Regions from separate parts of the Pseudalkalibacillus nanhaiensis genome, predicted to be linked through region 1. Evidence: riboswitches for the same ligand, from Rfam matches in the RefSeq annotation. Region 1 holds a riboswitch; each other region holds the start of a gene.
What was found. Region 1 has a riboswitch for S-adenosylmethionine ahead of metX (homoserine O-acetyltransferase MetX). Riboswitches for the same ligand answer to the same signal wherever they lie in the genome.
Positions count from the first base shown of each region.

Region 2: it holds a riboswitch for S-adenosylmethionine, as region 1 does, so the genes downstream of both, V1497_RS15395 (methionine ABC transporter ATP-binding protein) here and metX (homoserine O-acetyltransferase MetX) in region 1, are expected to answer to the same signal.
Region 3: it holds a riboswitch for S-adenosylmethionine, as region 1 does, so the genes downstream of both, msrA (peptide-methionine (S)-S-oxide reductase MsrA) here and metX (homoserine O-acetyltransferase MetX) in region 1, are expected to answer to the same signal.
Region 4: it holds a riboswitch for S-adenosylmethionine, as region 1 does, so the genes downstream of both, metK (methionine adenosyltransferase) here and metX (homoserine O-acetyltransferase MetX) in region 1, are expected to answer to the same signal.

Region 1 is NZ_CP143541.1:1,154,818-1,160,816, forward strand. Features, by position in the region: gene V1497_RS06025 (hypothetical protein) at 1-47, shown strand, start outside; gene V1497_RS06030 (sigma-70 family RNA polymerase sigma factor) at 234-779, shown strand; gene V1497_RS06035 (hypothetical protein) at 769-1,836, shown strand; gene V1497_RS06040 (GNAT family N-acetyltransferase) at 1,971-2,534, shown strand; SAM riboswitch class I at 3,299-3,412, shown strand; gene metX (homoserine O-acetyltransferase MetX) at 3,491-4,552, shown strand; gene V1497_RS06050 (O-acetylhomoserine aminocarboxypropyltransferase/cysteine synthase family protein) at 4,572-5,888, shown strand.
Region 2 is NZ_CP143541.1:2,964,105-2,970,103, forward strand. Features, by position in the region: gene V1497_RS15385 (MetQ/NlpA family ABC transporter substrate-binding protein) at 1-223, opposite strand, end outside; gene V1497_RS15390 (methionine ABC transporter permease) at 239-904, opposite strand; gene V1497_RS15395 (methionine ABC transporter ATP-binding protein) at 885-1,922, opposite strand; SAM riboswitch class I at 2,034-2,148, opposite strand; gene V1497_RS15400 (TlpA disulfide reductase family protein) at 2,350-2,775, shown strand; gene V1497_RS15405 (hypothetical protein) at 2,743-3,096, opposite strand; gene V1497_RS15410 (anti-sigma factor domain-containing protein) at 3,364-4,629, opposite strand; gene sigI (RNA polymerase sigma-I factor) at 4,655-5,425, opposite strand; gene V1497_RS15420 (thioredoxin family protein) at 5,777-5,999, opposite strand, start outside.
Region 3 is NZ_CP143541.1:2,954,750-2,960,748, reverse strand. Features, by position in the region: gene sufD (Fe-S cluster assembly protein SufD) at 1-1,020, shown strand, start outside; gene V1497_RS15360 (cysteine desulfurase) at 1,017-2,237, shown strand; gene sufU (Fe-S cluster assembly sulfur transfer protein SufU) at 2,227-2,676, shown strand; gene sufB (Fe-S cluster assembly protein SufB) at 2,782-4,179, shown strand; SAM riboswitch class I at 4,574-4,695, shown strand; gene msrA (peptide-methionine (S)-S-oxide reductase MsrA) at 4,814-5,284, shown strand; gene V1497_RS15340 (DUF72 domain-containing protein) at 5,592-5,999, shown strand, end outside.
Region 4 is NZ_CP143541.1:2,782,628-2,788,626, forward strand. Features, by position in the region: gene V1497_RS14460 (phosphatase PAP2 family protein) at 1-219, shown strand, start outside; gene V1497_RS14465 (glycosyltransferase family 1 protein) at 245-1,402, shown strand; gene metK (methionine adenosyltransferase) at 1,713-2,906, opposite strand; SAM riboswitch class I at 3,219-3,308, opposite strand; gene pckA (phosphoenolpyruvate carboxykinase (ATP)) at 3,591-5,174, shown strand; gene V1497_RS14480 (alpha/beta hydrolase family protein) at 5,230-5,999, opposite strand, start outside.

The DNA of each region.
Region 1 (5,999 bases):
TGTTCTGGTATGAAATTTGGAGTCAGAAAACGGAAGACAACAAGTAGCACGTTATTTCATGTGAACGCTAGAGTTTTGGAAAAACTGGATTAGGATATTTTTGCGAAAAAATGGACTGAACTGTAAGCGGTACTCGTTTACAGTTTTTTTTTTATAGAAGAAAAATGATAAAAAACAAAACCGCTTGTGACCGTTCGTCGTCTAATCACTAAATCAAAGAGAGGAGGGGCTGGATGATCAAGAAGAAACCTTCCGAATTCATGTCGCGTGAAGATCGGTTGAACTGGCTGATGGATGAGTATGGGGATTCAATTGTTCGACTCGCCTATACATATACGAAGCAAAAGCAAATGGCTGAAGATATTGCCCAGGATGTTTTCATTAAATGCTATGAAAAGCTGGATACATTCCGGGAAGAATCCTCTTATCGGACATGGCTGTATCGGATTACCGTGAATACGTGTAAGGATGCATTGAAAAGCTGGTCTTATCGAAATTTGTTTTTTACGGACATAATCAGTCCAAAGTGGCTACGCCCTCACCGATCAACAGAAATTGAAATCGTTGTCGACGAAGAAAGCAGGATGATTTCAGAAAAAGTATTGGCCTTGCCGGTCAAGCTTCGTGAAGTGATCATCCTCCATTACTACGAGGAGTTAAGTACTGAAGAAGTAGCGCAACTGTTAAAGCTCAATCAAAATACAGTCAAATCAAGATTGTATCGTGGAAGGTTGCAGTTGAAAAAAATGCTGGACGGAGGAGAACGGTATGGAAGATAAATTGAAAAATCTAAAAGAAAAAATGAATCGTTCCAACTTGAAGGAAATCCGTTTTGACGAAAAACATAAGGAGCAAGTATTCCAATCGATAAAAGGGAGGGAGGAAGATCGCTTCTCGATACCAAACTACAAACGTAAATTTAATCTCGTATTGAGTGGTATGGTTTCATGTGCATTGGTTTTCGGTGCATTGTATTATTCAGCTGATCAGATCGGTTTCTTTAATGCGAGCCAAACGGGTGAGCAAGTTTCTGCTTCCTTTCAAACAGAAAGCAGTGAAGCTGAACATCGGGATCCGTTAAAGAATGAGGATGATCTGTTTTCAGCGCCGGACAGTGAAAAACTTGCCCAAGAGAATCCAGATCAGTTCGAGATTGTGAAAAAGATGTTCTTTTCCTGGGATCATATCGACAACGCTCAAGGGTCCTATTCGTATTCTTCCCACCCTGATGGAACTGTGACGAACGTGAACTTCCAGGTGGATTTTGAACGAAATAAAAACCTTACAAGTATCGAGATCACAAAGGATGAAAAAGTTCTTGAGAAGCAGATTTCTTTACTTAAGGATGATCAGGTCGTTTTGCAACTCCCTGAAAAGAAGCTGGTTACAACGAAATCAGCTGAGGACAATTTAGCTACTCAACATCAATATCTCAATATGGGTGGCCATGTGATAAGCAGCGAATGGTTTGTACTGTTGTTAGATAACTATGACCACTGGAGTTATCAGGAAAATACGAAATTCGGTATGCCAGTTTACGAAATCGAAGGAGACGTACCTGAATACAATGGCTCTTTTGGTCCCTTCAAGATGACGGTCTCTAAAGAAACGGGTGCACTACTTGATGCAGAATTCTATAAGGAGAATGGTGAAGTCGCCTATTTTATGAAAGCAGATGAAGTGAGATTGAACGAAGGTGTTGATCCCTCACTCTTTCATATCAATGTAGAAGATAGCGAAGAAGTGACGTTTGAAACCTTTAATGAAAGTACGATCGGTCATGGTGTTGAAGGGGAAAAACCTGGAGGGTTCGATACGAGTAAAGAAGGGAACTGAATCCAGTTGAGGTCAGCAATGGGCTTGCCCCATCGCTGACTTTTTTATTTTCCAATACACTTTACTCTAAAATGGCACAACTCTATACTTAAATTAACCTGCTTACGATTGATAAAGGAAGAGGAGTGAAGAATGTGGAAATAACGTATGAGATCGTAAAAGATGAAGATGTAGAATGCTGCAGGGAAGTATGCAACAAGCTGATGGCGTATCAGAAATCCCTTGCCCATTATAGGCCGGAGTTGTTTGATGATATGAATTTTGATACACGTATGCTCTCTTCTGTAAAAAGCTCAACACATAATTTTACCGTGGTGGCGAAAGCGGACGATAAGATCGTGGCCTACGTTTATTCCAACATCGCTCCAAAAGAAAACTATGATAACGAGTTTGCAACGTTCTTTGACCTTTCAACCGTCCGTAATGATGATGTCGGATGCCTGAGCAACTTTTACATAGAAGACGGGTATCGCGGGCAAGGAATCGGATCGGTCCTTTTTAACATGTCGATGGAATGGCTGAAGGGTTTCCCTCATGTTGAAGATTATTTCGTCTTTGTGTCGAATGGTAATGACAAAGCGCTAGAATTCTATCAAAATAAAGGCTTCCAATATAGCAATAAAGTGCTTGATGGGTTCATAACAACATTACGTTACGCTGATAGAGTCGAAGCTTCAAAGCCGCTTCAGGCGAAATAATACTTTCAGAGGTAGTCTTCCTAATGAAGCACGTTCTTTTACCTTCTGATGTTTATGTGTTAGGCCTGTGGATGATCCGCTAGGTCATGAATGCGATTTTGTCATTCAGGGAAAAAGAAACGAAGGTCTCCTCGTAAAACGTAGTCACATTTGTAAGAGGATCACATACAGTAGAAAAACGCTATGATAAAACCGTTTTGAGGGTAAAGAAATGCGTTTTATATGCCCTGAAAACACGGAAAACCCGATTTGAGGGTAAAGAAATGTGTTTTATGTGCCCTGAAAACACGGAAAATCCGATTTGAGGGTAAAGAAATGTGTTTTATGTGCCCTGAAAACACGGAAAACCCGATTTGAGGGTAAAGAAATGCGTTTTATGTGCCCTGAAAACACGGAAAACCCGATTTGAGGGTAAAGAAATGCGTTTTATGTGCCCTGAAAACGCGGAAAACCCGCTTTTGGGGTAAAGAAATGCGTTTTATATGCCCTGAAAATGCGGAAAACCCGCTTATGGGGTAAAGAAATGCGTTTTATGTGCCCTGAAAACACGGAAAACCCGTTTTGAGGGTAAAGAAATGTGTTTTATGTGTTCTAAAAACACGGAAAACCTATTTTGAGGGTAAAGAAACACTGTCAGGCACCGAAATGAGCTCGATTCGCTCTGCTTGTGTCGTTCTAAACCCGAACAAAAGAAAAGATGTTGACAGCATCACTTTACCGTGCTAAGATTCAGATAATTTAAAAACTGAAGATTTAAATGCAAGCTCTTATCAAGAGTGGCTGAGGGACTGGCCCGATGAAGCCCGGCAACCGTCAAACGTAGGTTTGAAATGGTGCCAAATCCTGCAAAGCGTAAAATGCGCTTTGGAAGATGAGAGAGACAAATTCGTTTATTTTGCCTCTCTGTCTTTACAGAGAGGCTTTTTGCGTTCTTGAAAAGAAAGGAGGACGAAATCGTGAGTCATCAACCATGTTACAAAACGGGAACGGTTACAATACCAAACTTCACTCTGGAATCGGGTGAAACGTTGAGCGAAGCGGAGTTGGCCTATGAAAGGTGTGGTCCTCCAGATGCTCCGGCTATTCTTGTTTGCCATGCTTTGACTGGCCATCATAGGACGATTGGAACTCCGGATGAACCTGGTTGGTGGCGTGGATTGATTGGGAAAGGTGGCTACATCGATACGAACGATTATCAGGTTGTTACGTTCAACGTACTAGGAGGTTGCAATGGTTCGACAGGTCCACAGGGCATAGACCCTGAAAAAGTGGAGCCATACGGTGTTCATTTTCCGCGATTAACGATCAGGGATCTGGTTGAAGCGCAATATGTCGGTCTGAAGATACTTGGATTCAATCGATTGAAAGCTGTAATTGGTGGTTCACTCGGTGGTATGCAAGTGCTTGAATGGGGACTTATGTATCCGGATTTTATAGAAGCCCTGTTTCCGATTGCCGTGACACCGACGTTTAGTGATTACGGGATTGCATTCAATCATATAGCCAAACAGGCCATCCTGCATGCGGGAGATCAAGGGCTGAGCATTGCCCGGATGATCGGGATGATGACTTATCGATCGGATTGTTTGTTCAATGAACGCTTTGGCCGCAATAAACAAGCTCATGGAGAAGATCATGACACGTTTGAGGTTGAGTCGTATTTAACCTACCAGGGTGCGAAATTGAACGATCGGTTCAACAAGGAAAGCTATTTGACGCTACTAGACGTGATGAATTCACATGATATCGGAAGGGGAAGAGGAGGTCTTGAGCAAGTCATTCATGGTTATCAGGTTCCAGTGTACGGCATCGGTTTTACCCGAGACCTCGTCTATCCGCCAGATGTGCTGGGGGCCTTCTTAACTGCGATCCAGCATGAGGGTGGGATTGCCGGGTATTACGAAGTGGAGTCTAAGTATGGTCATGACGGTTTTCTCGTCGAGTTTGAGAAGTGGGGATGGATTGTCAAAGAGAAATTGACTGAACTTGATGCATTGGTCCAGGAAAAACAAGTATAACGGTTGAGGAGTGAATGGAATGAGTGAAGAAAAGAAGTATCGCTTAGAAACAATCAGTGTACATGGTGGTTTGAAGGCTGACCCGGTGACAGGAGCAAGAGCATTGCCGATTTATCAATCCAACGCTTATAAGTTCGAGAATACGGATCATGCAGCAGACCTTTTTGCCTTGAAAGAAGAAGGCTACATTTATTCACGGATCCATAATCCGACAGTGACCACAGTTGAAGAGCGGGTTGCTCAGCTTGAGGGAGGAATCGGTGCGTTGGCGTTAGCGAGCGGAATGGCCGCAATTTCGACTGCCATCTTCAACATTGCTGAAGCGGGTGATGAAATTGTATCCGCCTCAACGCTGTATGGTGGAACTTACAATTTGTTCGCAACAACATTACCGAAGCACGGGATCAAAACACACTTTGTTGATCCTCAGGATCCTGAAAATTTCAGAAGCGCCATCACTCCTAAAACGAAAGCGATATTTGCAGAAACAATCGGGAACCCAGGCCTTCATGTGTTGGATATTGAAGCGGTGGCAAATATTGCACATGAAGCTGGCATCCCATTGATCGTCGACAACACGTTCGCTACACCATACCTATCTAGACCGATCGAGCATGGCGCGGACATTGTCATCCATTCTGCCACCAAATGGCTAGGCGGAAACGGTACGTCTCTAGGGGGCATTATCGTTGATGGAGGGAAGTTCGACTGGAATTCACCGAAATTCCCTGGTTTTACAGAGCCAGACCATAGCTATCATGGTATCGTCTATTCTGAAGCCTTGCCAGAAGCAGCTTTTATCGTAAAAGCTCGTGTCCAACTATTGCGAGACACAGGCCCTGCCATCAGTCCATATAACGCCTTTCAAATTGCGCTCGGTTTGGAAACGTTGCATGTGCGCATCAAGGAGCATGTTTCGAATACAAGAGAAGTCATCGCCTACTTGGAAAATCACCCTGCGGTTTCGTGGGTCTCGTACCCTGAGCTAACGGACCATCCCTCTCATCACCTTGCCAAAAAGTATTTGCCGAAAGGGGCTGGCTCTGTTGTTGTATTTGGGATTAAAGGCGGGAGAGACGCAGGTTCAGCCGTCATCAACAGTGTGTCGCTCTGGTCTCACGTCGCAAATGTAGGTGATGCAAAGAGTCTGATCATCCATCCAGCAAGTACGACGCATCAACAGCTGTCTCCGGAGCAATTGAAAGAATCTGGTGTCACCGAAGATCTCGTCCGATTATCAGTCGGGATTGAAAATGTGGCCGATTTAATTGAAGACCTTGAACAAGCGATTGAAGTGGCAACAGGCTTTTCATCCTTCAATACGAAGGTCGTTTAATGAACATTCAAGAAAAAGATCCTATTCCACTTATTGATCTCAGAAGCTTTCTCGTACTGGTCATTGTCGGTGTATCCATTGGATTCATTACTTGGTAAAAGGAGGGGACAC
Region 2 (5,999 bases), 1.8 Mb from region 1:
TGTTCGCTAGTGCTTTATTCGGAACGACGAAGTCCTGGAACGTTTCGATTTTAAGTTTAACGCCTTTCTCTTCCAACAACGGTTGCGCTTCTTCAAGAATTTCGGCATGAGGAACATTGGATGCACCTACGACAAGTTCCTCTTTATCACCATTGCCTCCACCACAAGCTGCTAGGACGGACAAAATAAATACGGTTGTCAAAATGGAAATAAGTTTCTTCATGTTGTTTCCCTCCAGTTATCTTTTATCTGTACGCTGTGTCAAAAAGTCACCAATCCATTGGATGATAAACACGATGATCAAAATGATAATTGTAGCGATTAATGTTACGTCGTTCTGGTTCCGTTGGAAACCATCAAGGAAGGCAAGTGTTCCAAGACCACCTGCTCCGACCACGCCAGCCATTGCTGTATAAGAAATCAAGGCAATTGCCGTTACCGTAATTCCAGATATTAACGCGGGTAAAGATTCAGGCAGTAAAACCTTATAGATGATTTGCATATCGGTTGCGCCCATAGATTTAGCAGCTTCAATGACACCCTTATCAATTTCACGCAGAGCAATTTCGACCATTCTTGCATAGAAAGGTGCCGCGCCGATAATCAGTGCAGGTAGAGCTGCATTCGCACCAAGCATTGAACCGACTAGCCATGTGGTAAAGGGCACAAGAAGAATAATTAAGATTATAAATGGAATAGACCTGAAAATATTTACGACTGCAGCAACCACTGTTTGAATCGGTTTATTTTGCCATAGACTTCCTTTCTCTGTAAGGAAGAGCAACAGTCCCAAAATGATTCCAAGTATGAATGTTGCACTGACGGAAATGACCGTCATATAAATCGTCTCTAAAGTCGCTTCCCACATATCCTCCCAATCGACATTAGGAAATAGAGTTGTCATGGATCATCACCTCGACTTCCACATCTTGCTGTCTGATGTAGCTTATTGCGTTTTCAAGTTCAGTTGGTTCACCCTCCATTTGGATGAACAGTGTTCCGTATGCCCCTTCTCTCGTATGAGAGATTTTCCCTTGAAGGATGTTGATATTAATTTGAAATTTACGGATCAGGTCGCTGATGAGCGGTTGTTCAGCTTTCCCGCCAACAAAAGTAAGCTTGACCACCCTATGTTGGTCTCCTTTATCAATAAGATGCTGAATCGTCTCATCTGTTTCTTCAGGTTCAGTGACCTGTTTGACGAAATTCTTCGTAATGGATTGCTCAGGGTTCCGGAATACGTCCAGAACAGGTCCTTGTTCAACGACCTTCCCATCTTCCATCACAGCAACCTGATTACAGATTTTACGGATAACATGCATCTCATGTGTGATAAGGACAATTGTCAATCCGAGCTTTTGATTGATATCAACGAGTAAATTCAATATCGAATCCGTTGTTTTCGGATCGAGGGCTGATGTTGCTTCATCACACAGAAGAACATCCGGATTGTTTGCAAGCGCACGAGCGATTCCAACACGTTGCTTTTGGCCCCCACTCAGCTGAGAGGGGTAGGATTCACCGCGGCCATTCAGACCCACCAGGTCAATCAACTCATTCACTAGCTTCTCGCGTTCTTCTTTTTCGACTCCAGCTATTTCTAATGGGAACGCAATGTTTTCATGAACAGTACGGCTCCATAACAGGTTGAAATGCTGAAAAATCATCCCGATGCGTTGACGGGCTGTACGAAGCTCTTTGCTGCTTAAATTGGTTAACGTCTGCCCGTTCATATCGACTGAGCCCTCAGTCGGTCTTTCAAGCATATTCAGCATACGAATCAGCGTACTTTTCCCAGCACCACTATATCCGATAATCCCGAAAATCTCCCCTTTTTCAATGGTGAGGTTTACGCCATCGACAGCATTCACAGCACCATCTTTGGTTTGGAAGACTTTCTTTATGTCTTTAAGCGTAATCATGAGGTCGTTTACAACTCCTTCTTCCCCTTATCTTGTGCAAAATTCCATTCGTATACATGCAAAAAACCTTTCCACTCTGAAAATGAGTAGAAAGGTTAAGGTCATCTCTCCATCTCATCTTCCAAAGCATTGTACTTTGCAGGAATTGGCACCTTCTCAAAACCAAAATCGGTTTGATGGTTGCCGGGCTTCATCGGGCCAGTCCCTCCGCCACTCTTGATAAGATTTTATTTATTTGGGTTGGTCTCTTTAATCCTTTAGCTTATTTAAGCATGAATGCATTGTAGCATGGTTGTTTTTTTAGTGTCAATCCTTTTTTATTACAGTTTTTATAGGAAGTTATGTTACGTTCATTATGAAGATATCAAGAAAAATGGAAACAATAATCATGTAATCATACATGATGGCATAAAGGAGATGTGGCAACGTGACAAAAAGCATGGGATTCAGCTTGAGAAATCTCAAAACTGACGAGATCGTCTCATTGTCCGACTTTGAAGGTAAACCTGTCATCATTCAATTTTGGGTATCCTGGTGCCCTGATTGTATGCGTGAATTACCGTTATTGGAACAATTCTATAAATCGATGAGAACAGATGAAATTGTAATCTTGACCATTCATGTAACGGGGCGGGAAGGTAGCGATGAGCAGAGAGATGCGTTCATTCAGAAGAATGGAATCACGCTCCCAGTTTTGATTGACAATGGCACAGAGGTTTATGATCAATTTGATTGTCACTCTGTACCGACCACGATATTGTTGGATGCTGATCATCAGATGAAAGCACGCTACACAGATAAAGATAAGTTCCAGGACATTTTATATGGCGTCTCTCGACTGCTGGCTGGATAAATAGAATATTGACTCTAACTTCAGAATCAGCCGATAAGAAGCATTCACTTTCAGTTTCCCTTGAAGAATAAGGTCGGACATTTTTGATCTACCGAGAATCAAGGACTCGAAAGATTCAGTGCATCCAAAGATTTCAACAGCTCCAAAAACGTCTGCTCGTTCATCAATGACTTGGCATGAACGCCTCCGAAGACGAATGGCGATGGTTTCCTCGTCCGTTGTCAACGCGACAACGTAATCCTGTATTCTGAAAAAAGGTGATAGATGGGACTGCTTTTCAAACCTCGAAGAAAACAAATCGATAACATGATGGATTCCCATGAGCTCTCCCTCACTTTCACATGTATTCTTCGAGGGGGAAGTAACCATGTCCTGTAAGAAACGTTCGACAGTTTCTCGTCTATAATTCGATAGGAAAATGCAAAAAAGAGGGTGATATCCAATCACCCTCTTCCTATTTATTGACGGTTCTTTAAACGTGAGACTCCTGCAACAAAACCGAGCACCCACAACAGCCTTATGCTACTGAGCTATATGTAAGCGCACACGAACATGTCATGACACTCGCCATGACTTCAGCTAGCTGATTCACTTTGCTTTGTCGATATCTGTGATATAAATTCGCAGGTGTTTTCCGTTCTCATCATCTAATCCATCTTTTAAATCTGAAAGATCCTTGATGTGAATTTTGATTTTCACCTGCAAATCTTCATGGTCATCCTTTTTTTGAGCTGCAGCGTTCGGTTTTTTCGAACTTACATTCCGCTTTTGTTCATCATCATCTTCTTTTTCATTTTGTTCCTCAGCATCGTCTTCATCCTCATGACGCTCTTCTTGATCCTCTGATTCGTCATGATCCTCTCCGCCTTCCTCCTGATCCTCTTGCTCTCGATCGTCTTCAGTCTCTTCTTTCTTAGGTGGAGAGATTTCGGATGTTTCTTTTTTCGGAGTCGTATCTGCTTGATCCTTCAGCTTCGGCATCGAAGGCTCTTTCACATCCTCCTTTTGCGTTTGTGGAGGCTGTGACGTTTCATCCTGGGAATCATCGATGTTTACTTTTGGTAATGCAGATTCTTTAGTATCCGGATCTTGTGATGAAATTTCAGCTGAAAGATTTCGAACTTCTTTTATTGAAAAATTTCGTAGGTCTTCCAATTCTAATGAATCATTGTTTTCAGCAGCATCTTGGTAGACTAGAAATTTACCCATGGATAACCCGAGTTCATTCGCTTTCTTCCTGGAGTCTGGAGTCGCTTCCATAATCGAAATCACGATATTGGTGTTTTGGATGTGCTCAAACGACTTGAATTGTTCAATTTCACCTTGGAGGCGTTTACGCAACTCTGGTGAAACCGATGATTCCTTATAGGAAGAAGCGATCAATAAATCATCAAACTTATCAAAGTATCCGTATTCTTGCAGCAACCCGAATAAATCTTGTGAAAAGTATAATAAGGACGCGTCTTCATACCCGTCTGTCCCTTCAAGAAGTTTCTTGGCATCTTCATTCAAGGCACGGACTTTGACGATGTTCATGTCTTCGTCGACAGCTACTTCAATACTTGGGTTGATGTCAAAGCTGACATAGGCTGCGGCAGAAGCCTTCTGATGTCCGAATGGCAAGCCCCCTGCGAATAATACAAATACAATAATAGCAACTAACGCAAGTGAAAAAGAGGGCAAAAAGACACGATTCGGTCGTAGGGCAGTCTTCACTTCATCAGCTGGACAGATATATTCCTGTCCAACCTCAGGCTGTTCACCTTTTTTCAACCTCACCTGCTCAAAGCTGCCGTCTTTTGTCAAAATCACGGCTTTTCGCCTTGAAACTTTCATGATTAAGCCACGCTTCACTCATTGGTCCCTCCCTTCTTTGTGATCAATCGGAGGGCTCAATGTAAGATTTGAGCGATGTATACCCTCCAATATAGATCAATGCAATTGCTATTATATATTTTCGATTCCGTTCAATTGTTTTACGACTGCAAGAGACCATATTTAATAAATCTTTTATCGGTAGCTGCTTCTTCTCTTTAAGATAGGCAGCCAGCTTTTCATCTTCAGCGAGTAATTGTGCAATTTTCTTGGCATTTTCACGAGCATCGATGTGCTTCGGGCAGTTTTTGCTTAAAACTTTGAAAGTAATGCCATATTCCTTTAACAATTCCCGATATTCTTCAATTTCAAATACACGGTTTTCTACTTGTTGCTGTTGATCATAATGGTGAATAGCAGCTTGTTGTTCTGCATAACTGTCTTCAAGTCTGCCTTCTTCATCAAGTTCTTCAGGCTCGAGAAACACATAACGGTTTTGTCGAGCTTCTTTACGGATGAAATCAATCACCCGTCTTCGGATGACCATATCTGCGAACGTCAAGAAACGGCTTCCTTGTCCTTCTTGATATTGGTTGATCGCTTCATTAAAAGCCGTCAATCCGATACTATATTCATCACGCGATTGATCAATATATTGATTGCATACTTTAGATGTCACTTTCTTAATGAAGGGTTGATAATCCTCCAATAACTCGTTTCGAAGTCTTTCATCTCCACGAGCAATTTGTTTTACTTTATCTTCAATCGTAACGTTTTTCTTGAGTGTTTTATTAAAAGTCGGTTTTACTAATAAGTTCATATTCATTGATGTCATAATTTGTATCCACCTCGCTACGGACAGAGTTTATCTTATTGAGGATTTATTCTGTGAAATTTATGATGTATGCACGAACTCTCAAATGAATGAAGAATTCATAGTTCATTTATATCATTATTTTCGCCGTTTGGAGGATACAATTTGATAACAATGTTACAAGCTCTTTAACAATTGTAACACACTCTTATTAAGACTGATTTGTAAGAATTTTAGGATAGTATTAGAGTGAAAATTCGATAGCCTCTTAACTAACACTACGTATGCGCTTTCAAGATATTCAAAATAAAAACAACCTGAACGACATTTTCCGTCAAAATCAGGTTGTTTTTTGACATAAATAAGGAAGATTTATCCACTACTTTTTTTTGCATTTTGGTGGAATTCTTTGATTTTACTGTAGATATGGTCAACTGAACGGATGGAATACACCTTATCGATAAACCTTCCCTCGTCTATAAAAACGACACAGGGTACACTTGTGATTTCCCAATCTCTCGCGATGGCAGGCATCTGGTTCAGATTACATGCTAGAACTTCACGAGAATCCGAACCCTCTCCGGCTTCCAATGCT
Region 3 (5,999 bases), 1.8 Mb from region 1:
ACTCCTGCTTTCCAACAGCTTTCTCAAGATTTGAAAGATAAGGGTGTCATTTTCACAGATATCGCGACAGCTGTACAAGAGCATGGCGATCTTGTGAAGAAATTCTTCATGAATCAAGCTGTGAAAATCGATGAGCACCGTTTGACTGCACTACACGCTGCTCTATTGAATGGCGGAGTTTTCGTATACGTACCAAAAAACGTTGAAGTTGATGTACCACTTCAATCTGTTTTCGTACAGGAAGATGGAGAAGCATCTCTGTTCAACCACGTACTGGTTGTAGCAGAAGATAACAGTTCCGTTACGTATGTAGAAAACTACCTTTCTCATAGCGATGATCAAGCTTCAGTAGCAAACATCGTTGCAGAAGTTTACGCTGGCCCGAATGCACGCGTACAGTTCGGTGCTGTCGATAACTTCGCAAAAGGCATGACGACGTATGTGAACCGTCGTGGACATGTCGAGCGTGATGGAAAAATCGAATGGGCGCTCGGTCAGATGAACGATGGAAACACCATTTCAGATAACACGACAAACCTTGTTGGTGACGGATCTGCTGCTGATACGAAGACCGTTTCTGTCGGCCGTGGTGACCAGAAGCAGAACTTCGTCATCCGTGTAAACCAATGGGGTAAACAATCGGATGCGCAACTTCTTGCCCATGCGGTTATGAAGGAAAATGCAAGCTCCATCTTCAACGGTATTGCGAAAATTGAACACGGTGCAACAAAAGCGAACAGTGAACAAACTGAACGCGTATTGATGCTCAGTGACAAAGCGCGTGGAGATGCGAATCCAATCCTACTGATCGACGAAGACGATGTAACAGCTGGACACGCAGCTTCAGTCGGACGCATGGATCCAATCCAAATGTTCTACCTTATGAGTAGAGGGATCTCTAGACAAGAAGCAGAACGTCTAGTCATCCATGGATTCCTTGCACCAGTCGTAAACGAACTTCCAATCGAGGGTGTGAAGAAGATGTTGACAGAAGTGATCGAAGGGAAAGTCAACAAATGATTGCGAATGAGCTTCGCAAACAATTCCCAATCCTCAACCAAGAAGTGAATGGGAAACCGCTTGTCTATCTGGACAGTGCAGCAACTTCACAAAAGCCGATTTCGGTCATTGAAACCCTCGAGCACTATTACAGAAATGACAACTCTAACGTACACCGTGGTGTTCATACGTTAGGGACTCGTGCGACAGACAGTTATGAAGGCGCTCGTGAGAAAGTCCGACGGTTCATCAATGCTTCCTCTACGGAAGAAGTGATTTTTGTAAGAGGAACGACCACAGGGCTCAACACGATTGCTGGAAGTTATGGTCGTGCTAATGTCGGTGAGGGTGACGAAATCGTCATCACGCCGATGGAGCACCATAGTAACATCATTCCTTGGCAGCAGCTTGCAAAGGAAAAAGGTGCGACATTAAAGTACATTCCTCTTCAAGAGGATGGAACAATTGATTTAAAAGATGTTGAAAACACAATTACAGAACATACTAAAATTGTATCGATCATGCACGTATCAAATGTTCTAGGTACGATTAATCCAATCAAAGAGATCACAGAAATCGCTCACCGCAACGGTGCTGTCATGGTTGTTGACGGAGCACAGGCTGCTCCTCATATGGCTGTGGATGTACGTGAACTTGATTGTGATTTCTACGTCTTTTCTGCTCATAAAATGTGCGGACCGACTGGAATCGGTGCACTTTATGGCAAAAAGAAGCTTCTTGAAAAAATGGAACCAGTCGAATTCGGCGGTGAGATGATTGACTTCGTCGGCTTGTATGAATCGACGTGGAAGGACCTTCCTTGGAAGTTTGAAGGAGGTACGCCTATCATTGCAGGTGCAATCGGCATGGGTGCTGCCATCGATTTCTTGGAACAGGTTGGCCGCACTGAAATCGAGAAGATGGAGCATGAACTGGTCACCTATGCGATGGAACGTATGTCAGCTGTTGAAGGCTTGAAAATATACGGGCCGAAGAATCGTGCAGGGCTGGTTACATTCAACATTGATGATGTCCATCCACACGATGTTGCGACCGTACTTGATGCGGAAGGGATTGCCGTACGTGCAGGACATCACTGTGCCCAACCATTAATGAAATGGCTTGATGTTACAGCGACTGCTAGAGCTAGCTTTTATCTTTATAATACGAAAGAAGATGTAGACGCTCTGGTCGATGGACTAAAGACAACAAAGGAGTATTTTGGTCATGTCTTCTAATCTAGATCAGCTATATCGTCAGGTCATCATGGACCATTATAAGAACCCTCGTAACCGAGGGGAGCTTGAAGATGATGGCGCTCTGACGTTCAACTTGAACAACCCGACATGTGGAGACCGGATCCAAGTATCCATGCAAGTGGAGGACGGAAAAATCAAGGATGCGAAGTTTGAAGGGGAAGGCTGTTCCATCAGCCTCGCTTCTGCATCGATGATGACAGAAACCATCAAAGGACTTCCGGTTGACGAAGCACTTGAAATTTCAAAAATCTTCTCTGAGATGATGCTCGGAAACGATTATGATGAAGGCGACTTGGATCTTGGCGATCTGGAAGCTCTTCAAGGCGTATCGAAATTCCCTGCACGTATCAAATGTGCAACTCTTGCATGGAAGGCACTGGAGAAGAGTGTTGAACAGAAAGAGAACGAAGAGGAATAAGGAACTCTGGTTGTTATTTGTTCCTATGCCCCTTACAATAGAGGTATAGACACAACGTACACAACTGGCTCTGGATGTATGTATCCTTTAAGGAGGGATTGAACGATGGCTAAGAAAATGCCAGAGATCGGCGAATATAAATATGGTTTTAAAGACAAAGACGTTTCGATCTTTAGATCCAAGCGCGGATTGACGGAAGAAATCGTTCGTGAAATTTCACGTATGAAAGACGAGCCACAATGGATGCTCGATTTCCGTTTGAAATCACTTGAACAGTTCTATAAAATGCCAATGCCTCAATGGGGCGGAGACTTGAAAGAATTGAACTTCGATGACATCACTTACTATGTAAAACCGTCTGAGAAGTCTGAGCGCTCATGGGATGAGGTACCTGAAGAAATCAAGCGTACGTTTGATAAGCTCGGTATCCCTGAAGCAGAGCAGAAATATCTTGCTGGTGTATCCGCTCAGTATGAATCTGAGGTCGTATACCACAACATGCAAGAAGACCTTGAAAACATGGGAATCATCTTTAAAGATACGGATACAGCTCTTAAAGAGAACGAAGATCTTTTCAGAGAGCATTTCGGTAAAACGATTCCTCCATCTGATAACAAGTTCTCAGCATTGAACTCTGCAGTATGGTCTGGTGGATCCTTCATTTACGTACCTAAAGGTGTAAAATGTGAGACACCACTTCAAGCGTACTTCCGAATCAACTCTGAAAACATGGGTCAATTCGAGCGTACATTGATCATTGCAGACGAAGATTCATCTGTACACTATGTTGAAGGTTGTACGGCACCGGTTTATACAACGAACTCACTTCACAGTGCAGTCGTTGAGATTGTTGTTAAGAAAAACGCATATTGCCGTTACACAACGATCCAAAACTGGGCAAACAACGTATTCAACCTTGTTACAAAGCGTGCTGTAGCTGAAGAGAACGCAACGATGGAATGGATCGATGGTAACATTGGTTCCAAGCTGACAATGAAATACCCTGCAGTCATCTTGAAAGGTGAAGGTGCACGTGGTCTGACGTTGTCCATCGCACTCGCTGGTAAAGGTCAACACCAGGATGCTGGTGCGAAAATGATTCACTTGGCTCCGAATACGTCATCCACGATCGTATCGAAGTCCATTTCCAAAGGCGGCGGTAAAGTAACATACCGCGGTATCGTACACTTCGGACGCAAAGCACAAGGTGCTCGCTCGAACGTTGAGTGTGATACGCTGATCATGGATAACGAGTCGACTTCTGACACGATTCCATACAATGAGATCCTGAACGAAAACATTTCCCTTGAGCACGAGGCGAAGGTTTCGAAGGTATCGGAAGAGCAGCTCTTCTATCTCATGAGCCGTGGAATTTCTGAAGAAGAAGCAACAGAAATGATCGTAATGGGCTTCATCGAGCCATTCACAAAAGAACTTCCAATGGAATACGCAGTCGAAATGAACCGACTGATCAAGTTCGAAATGGAAGGCTCAATCGGATAACAATGTTGATAAGCCCTGGCATGGATAATGCCAGGGTTTTTTTATATGTAAGAGGAGGAGAGTTTACATTAGGTCCCCTAAATTGAGAAAAAAGTATAATGGAGGACGTTAAAGAGGTTCTAACGTCCTCGAAATTGAGAAAAGCGGAAAATGATGGATCTTAAAGAGGCTTTAACGTCCCCAAAATTTAGAAAAAAGTTAAATGAGGGACGAATATATTTTTTGTGGAAATTCTACTTAGAAAAATCACACATAACCACCTCTGTTCATAAAATAAATGTACTACTGAAACAAGCTAATTTAACGCTATAATTTTACGAGAAAAAATCCTTTACAACGTTATCGAAACGTAGTAAGATTCTAATTAAATCAAATTCAAATGAATAATGAAAACTTCTTATCCAGAGAGGCGGAGGGACTGGCCCTTTGATGCCCGGCAACCATCGAATCAATCTTGTGATTGAGGAGAACGGTGCCAATTCCTGTAGGATAGTCAACTATCCTAGAAGATGAGAGGATCGTTTATGATACTAACGAACCCTTTTCTTACTGGATAAGAAAAGGGTTCTTATTTTGGGTACGAACCAATAAACTCTCGATAGAAGTTTCGTTATTTTGAAAGGAAAGATGAGTAATGGCAACAGCGCTATTTGGTGCAGGATGCTTTTGGGGAGTGGAAGCATTTTTTGAACAAATTGAAGGAGTGATCTCTACGCGAGTAGGGTATTCTGGCGGACTTGTAGAAAACCCGACTTATGAACAAGTAAAAGCTGGAGGCACGGGACATGCGGAAGTGATTAAGATCGAATTCGCCCCTAACATCATCACCTATCGAGAATTACTGAACAAACTGTTTGAGATCCATGACCCTACAACTGTGAATCGTCAAGGGATCGATATTGGCCATCAATATCGTTCGGTGATCTTTTACACGGATGAAGCTCAGAAATGCGAAGCGGAAGCGAAAATCAAATCGCTGGTCGAAGCAGAAGTTTACAAGCTTCCGATCGTGACAGAAGTAAATCCAGCTTCTAATTTCTATGAAGCAGAGGAATATCATCAGAAGTATTTTCAAAAGAATGGTTCTGCCGCTTGTGGAATCTAATGAATTTTATAAATGACCCTTACGCAGAGGTTCAGCTGGCCGAATCGTGTATATAGTAAATATGAACACGAAGGGCTAGGGAAAGTATGTTACGTATTCAATACCTGATTCTTGCAACAGGAATCGTCATCTTGATATCCCTAAGCATGGCTGCGTTCGGTAACTTAGGGTGAGAAAGAGCTCTTAATCAATAAGAGCTCTTTTTATATTGCTATTGAAAGACCCTCTTACCATTCAAATACTTGCACTTTTTGTGTGGACAACTCAAAATAAAAGTAACGAATTAAAATATGAGAGGTACGTGTGTATGATTGAGATCGGAGTGACGGGTTGGGGCGATCACGACTCGCTATACCCACCTGATATCAGAGCGACAGATAAACTGAAAACATATAGCAGCTTCTTTCCGACTGTAGAGGTCGATTCGTCCTTTTATGCTATTCAACCGGTTAAGAATTATCAGAAGTGGGTGAAGGATACTCCTGAGCGTTTTTCTTTTGTTGTGAAGGCGTATCAAGGAATGACAGGGCATACGAGAGGGGACATTCCGTTTGAGAGGCCTGAAGAAATGTTCGAGCTTTTCAAAACGTCTATTAAACCTCTTCAGGATGCTGGGAAACTGAAGATGGTGCTGTTCCAATATCCTCCCTGGTTTGACTGCAACCGTGAAAATGTTGAACATTTAAGGGACGCCAAGGAAAAGATGGGCGATATT
Region 4 (5,999 bases), 1.6 Mb from region 1:
TTGAAGGATCATTCATTTCCTTCTGGCCATACGACAGCAATCTTTTCGGTCGTTACACCTCTTGTCCTATGGAATCCACTTTTTGCTGTCCTTTTCATCCCGTTATCTCTGTCTGTCGCAATCTCCAGAATCTATCTCGGTCTGCATTATCCATCTGATGTGTTTGCAGGCATGCTTTTAGGTATTGGAAGTGGGCTGCTCGTCTCTTCCATTCTATGAATCATGTTCAGGGGGGATAAATACAATGAAAATCGCACTCTTTTCTGATACGTATTACCCGCAAGTCAATGGCGTTGCTAACACGTTACATCGATTGGTCAGCTATTGGGAACGACAAGGGATTGACTGTAAAGTGATCGTTCCAAAATCCGGTACCACTGAGGACCTTTATGCCTCTCAGACACATTCGTTGCCAAGCATGCGCTTCCTCTTATACAAGGAATGCCGTGTCGCACTTCCTTACAACCGCGGCGTTACCCAAGAACTGTTGGCGTTTCAGCCTGATTTAATCCATGTCGCTACTCCGTTTTCTACTGGGCTTTTTGGAATGAATCACGGTAAAAAATATGGCGTGCCTATGGTTGCTTCCTATCACACCAATTTCGATCATTACCTTTCGTATTATCACTTACAATGGGCGACGAACTGGTTATGGAAATACTTGCACTGGTTCCATTCCAATTTCGATCAGACTTATGTCCCCTCTCATGACACACTTGATCATCTGACCAAAAAAGGGTTCGACAAGCTTTCGATTTGGGGGCGAGGTGTCGATACAGCACTCTATCACCCTGGTCGTTGTTCGGATGAATTCAAAAAGAAATACAACATTCCGGGGACTCATCTCTTGCTAACTTACGTAGGCAGATTAGCGCCTGAGAAAGACATCGAAACGTTCATCAACATCATTCGAACCTTTCCTAAGGAATGGCAGGATCAGGTGAGTTGGATGATCGTCGGCGAGGGACCGAGTGAAGAAGTCATGAAGGAAACGTTACACTCCTATTCAAATGTACGATTTACAGGATATTTGAGAGGGGAGGAACTTTCACAGGCTTATCGTGCATCTGATCTATTCATCTTCCCTTCCCCTACAGAAACGTTTGGGAACGTCGTATTGGAATCCATGGCTTGTGGTACCCCTGTCATCGGTGCAGATTCCGGTGGCGTGCGAACCATCATCCAGGATGGCACGAATGGATATCTCGTGACCCCCGGCCGCTCTCAAGCCTTCATTGATCGAATCTTATTTCTATTGAAGCATCCGAAAATCTTGAAACGATTTGGGAAGATGTCTCGTGAATATGCTCTAAGTCAATCATGGAATACCATTTTTGCAAAGTTGACGAAGGAGTATATGGAGATCGCTGAACGCAAAAAGAGAATTCATTCGGCATCATAAGTGGATGAATTCGTTTTTGTAGATAATTTCTGTTTTTTGTAGATAATTTTTTATTTTCGTAGATAATTTCAAATTTTCGTAGGAAATTTGAAATTTTTGTAGATAATCACGCGTACACCCTCTTCCTAACATTCATCAAGGCAATTAATGCTCGTTTTTATCACGTTTTCTCCTAAAAACAAGGCCATTCAATAAAAAAAACGTCTTAAACTGACAATTATTCGCCTTAGCATTAAGAATGTTGTTGATTTTGAACAGCCATTAATAAAAAAAATGGCTGCCACCTTCAGGTGACAGCCATTTCATTCATTTATGCGTTGTTCTTCAGTATTTCTGCTTTGTCCGTACGCTCCCATGGAAGGTCGATATCTGTACGTCCGAAATGTCCATAAGCAGCTGTCTGCTTGTAGATTGGACGACGTAGATCTAGCATCTTGATAATACCTGCTGGGCGGAGATCAAAGTTCTCTCGAACAAGCTCAACAAGTCTTGCTTCCGCTACAGTACCAGTCTCGAATGTATCGATTGAAATGGATACAGGCTGAGCTACACCGATTGCATAAGCCAATTGAACTTCACACTTCTCAGCAAGACCAGCAGCTACGATATTCTTCGCGACATAACGAGCAGCATACGCAGCAGAACGGTCCACTTTCGTCGGATCCTTACCTGAGAATGCTCCACCGCCGTGACGTGCATATCCGCCGTACGTGTCAACGATGATCTTACGTCCAGTCAGTCCTGCATCCCCTTGTGGTCCACCGATAACGAAACGGCCAGTCGGGTTGATGAAGTATTTTGTATCTTCATCAATCAATTCAGCCGGAACGACTGGATTGATAACATGCTCTTTCAAATCACGTTTGATTTGCTCAAGTGTCACTTCTGGATGGTGTTGAGTTGAAATGACAACCGTATCTACACGGACAGGCTTATCATCTTCATCATATTCAACAGTGACCTGTGTCTTTCCGTCAGGACGAAGGTATGGTACGACTTCGTTCTTACGTACCTCAGTCAGACGACGACTCAACTTATGGGATAAAGAAATTGGTAACGGCATGAGTTCAGATGTTTCGTTACAAGCAAATCCGAACATCAACCCTTGGTCACCAGCACCGATTGCTTCAATCTCTTCATCAGAGATTGTTCCTTCACGAGCTTCGAGTGCTTGGTTGACACCTTGTGCGATATCAGCAGACTGTTCATCAATGGATGTCAAGACCGCACAAGTTTCATAGTCGAAGCCGTACTTCGCCCGCGTATATCCGATTCCTTTTACCGTTTCACGAACGATCTTCGGAATATCGACGTAAGTAGAAGTGGTAATTTCACCTGCAACAAGGACAAGACCTGTGTTGACAGATGTTTCACACGCAACCCGGGCATTCGGGTCACTTGATAGAATTTCGTCCAAGATCGCATCCGAAATCTGGTCACAGATTTTATCCGGATGGCCTTCTGTAACGGACTCAGAAGTAAATAGACGTCTGCTTTTTGACATTACGGAACCTCCTCGGCGATACACGAAAAATATCGCTGATAATTGATACGGTACTCATTCCGTACGGAAAAGTGCAATAAAAACCCAAGATTTTATAATTCGGATGAAGGATGAACTCATATCTTGAGTTGTTTAAAGTCCACTTTGGACAGAACGTTCATCAATCGGCGAGGATGGTTAAACACCCCTCGTTCTTACCATTCCGGGATTACGTTGCACTAATACTGATGAAAGTATTCGAATTTTCGTTGATTGCGAAAAAAAAACCTTTCCCTTTTTAGAGGAAAGGTGGTTCGTTGTAAACCTTTCACCCTCTTATTTTTCAGGTTAGCACCTTTTCACCTATTGGTGTCGGTTGCTGGGTTTCATTGGGCCTGTCCCTCCACCTACTCGGAATAAGAGTAGCCGTTCTCGCAATATCATATCGCAGTACACCTGCTATGTCAACGAATTTGAACATACAAACACCCTTCAGATGATTATTCTTTTTCCTTATTAAATATGAAAATTCCGAATACTTTTAAGAAAATCCTCTATGGCCGCCTATTTCATTTGACTTCATGTTTCGTTTGTCACAAATAAGGAAAAATAGTATACATTATTAAAATAAATATGTTATACTAATTCAGACGATAATGGATGTCTTGGAATTATTAAATATTATCTTGAAAAGGATGGGTTTACATGAATACGGCACAATTTACATCTTTAACTGATGAACTTATAAGTAAATCTACAACTCATAAGAACTTACCTACACCAACATTGGTCGAAAAAGCGATCTTTCGTGGAGAAGGTGTCCTATCCTCAACTGGTGCTCTCCAAGTTGAGACAGGAAAATATACAGGACGTTCCCCGAAAGACAAATATATCGTCATGGAACCTTCAGTAAAAGATAAGATTGACTGGGGATCTGTCAATCAACCGATTGAAGAAGAGAAATTCAATAATTTATATAAAAAAGTGATCGAATACTTAACAAAAAAGGATGAGACTTTCGTATTTGAAGGATTTGCGGGAGCAGATAAGGCATACCAGCTTCCTTTACAAGTCATCAACGAATACGCTTGGCACAACCTTTTTGCCAGACAGCTTTTCATACGCCCAAATGAAAGCGATTTAAATGGCTTCACACCAGAATTCCAGGTCATTTCTGCACCAGGATTCCAGGCTGATCCGGCTGTTGATGGAACAAACTCAGAAACCTTCATCATCATCTCATTCGAAAAGCGTGTCGTCTTGATCGGTGGTACAGAATATGCTGGAGAAATCAAGAAGTCAATCTTTTCAGTCATGAACTACATCCTGCCTGAAAAAGACATCCTATCCATGCACTGTTCAGCTAATGTCGGGCAAGAAGGCGATGTGGCTTTATTCTTCGGTTTAAGCGGAACAGGTAAAACGACACTTTCTGCTGATCCTAACCGACGTCTGATCGGTGACGACGAACACGGTTGGGCAAACAACGGTGTCTTCAACATTGAAGGCGGCTGCTATGCTAAGTGCATCAACCTCTCTAAAGAAAAAGAACCACAAATCTGGAATGCAATCAAATTCGGCACTGTTCTCGAGAACGTCGTATCAGATGAAGAAACGAGAGTCGTTGATTATGATAATACGACTTTGACGGAGAATACCCGTGCCGCTTATCCGATTGATGCGATTCCAAATGTAATCATGCCGAGTGTGGCAGGAAACCCGAACACGATTATTTTCTTGACTGCAGATGCTTTCGGTGTCCTTCCTCCAATCAGCAAACTTACGAAGGAACAAGCAATGTACCACTTCCTATCTGGATATACAAGTAAGCTTGCAGGTACGGAGCGAGGCGTCACAAGCCCGCAGGCAACATTCTCAACATGCTTCGGTTCACCATTCCTTCCGCTGCATGCTGAACGTTATGCAAAAATGCTTGGTGAAAAGATCGCCCAGCATGATGTCGACGTTTATCTCGTGAACACTGGCTGGTCTGGCGGTGAGTATGGTGTGGGTAAACGTATGAATTTATCCTACACGCGTGCAATGGTCCAGGCTGCTCTTGAAGGGGAGCTACGCTCTACGGAAACGGTGAAGGATCCATTCTTCGGATTGCATATTCCGACTCGTTGTCCGGGTGTCCCTGGTGAAGTCCTTCAACCGAGAAAAACATGGACAGATCAGAATGCTTATGACGAAAAAGCGAAAGAACTCGCATTGAAGTTCAAAGAAAACTTCAACAAGTTCCCGAATGTTAGCGAAGAAATCAAAAAGGCTGGACCACTCGTATAATCGAAAATGCAAGAAGCGACCCAAATTTGGGTCGCTTCTTTTTGTCATGCTCCATTTATCGTTGTTTTTTCATCCAGCTGCACAGATCCCGGGTTACTTGAAGCTTCTTTTCAGGGGTGAAATGATGGTCGTCTTCGATGTACCAGGTTTCATACCGTTTATCATGCTCGTACAGCTTCCTTTCCAGCAAACGCGCGTGTTCAAAGGACACATTTTCATCATAGATGCCATGAATGATCAGAACCGGAGCTTCAAATCGTGGCACTTCGCTAAGTGGTGTACGCCATTCATATCGATCTGGATACTTGTAAACGGACCCTCCGACAACCCGCTTCAACATTTTTCGTAGTCCTTTCCGTTCCTCATACGTAAGCTTCATATCCGAAACACCGCCCCATACGACAACTGAACGGATAATGTCAGGGTAATATCCCGCGGTGAAAAGCGCCATTGCGCCTCCCCTCGAAAAACCGAATACATGTAAAGAGGATGAATCCACGAAAGGAAGATCATCCAAAATACGCAGTGCCGAAAAAGCATCATGCCGATCCTCGCCGCAAAAATCCTCCTGCCCTTCCCCTCCCTCATTCCCCCTGTAATGAGGGGCGAAGACGACAAAGCCCTGGGAGGCAAATTGGATGATCCGCGCTATCCTCACCTTCCCAACCTGCTTGATCCCTCCTCTGAGATACAAAAGTCCTGGTAGAGCTTCTTCTGAAACAGGTTGAGCCAGTAAACCCTTCACAAGAAAATCCTGGCTTTTATACGTGATTACATATAATTTTATTCCAGGATGTGGTGACGGAAAACGTTGCACATCCTCGA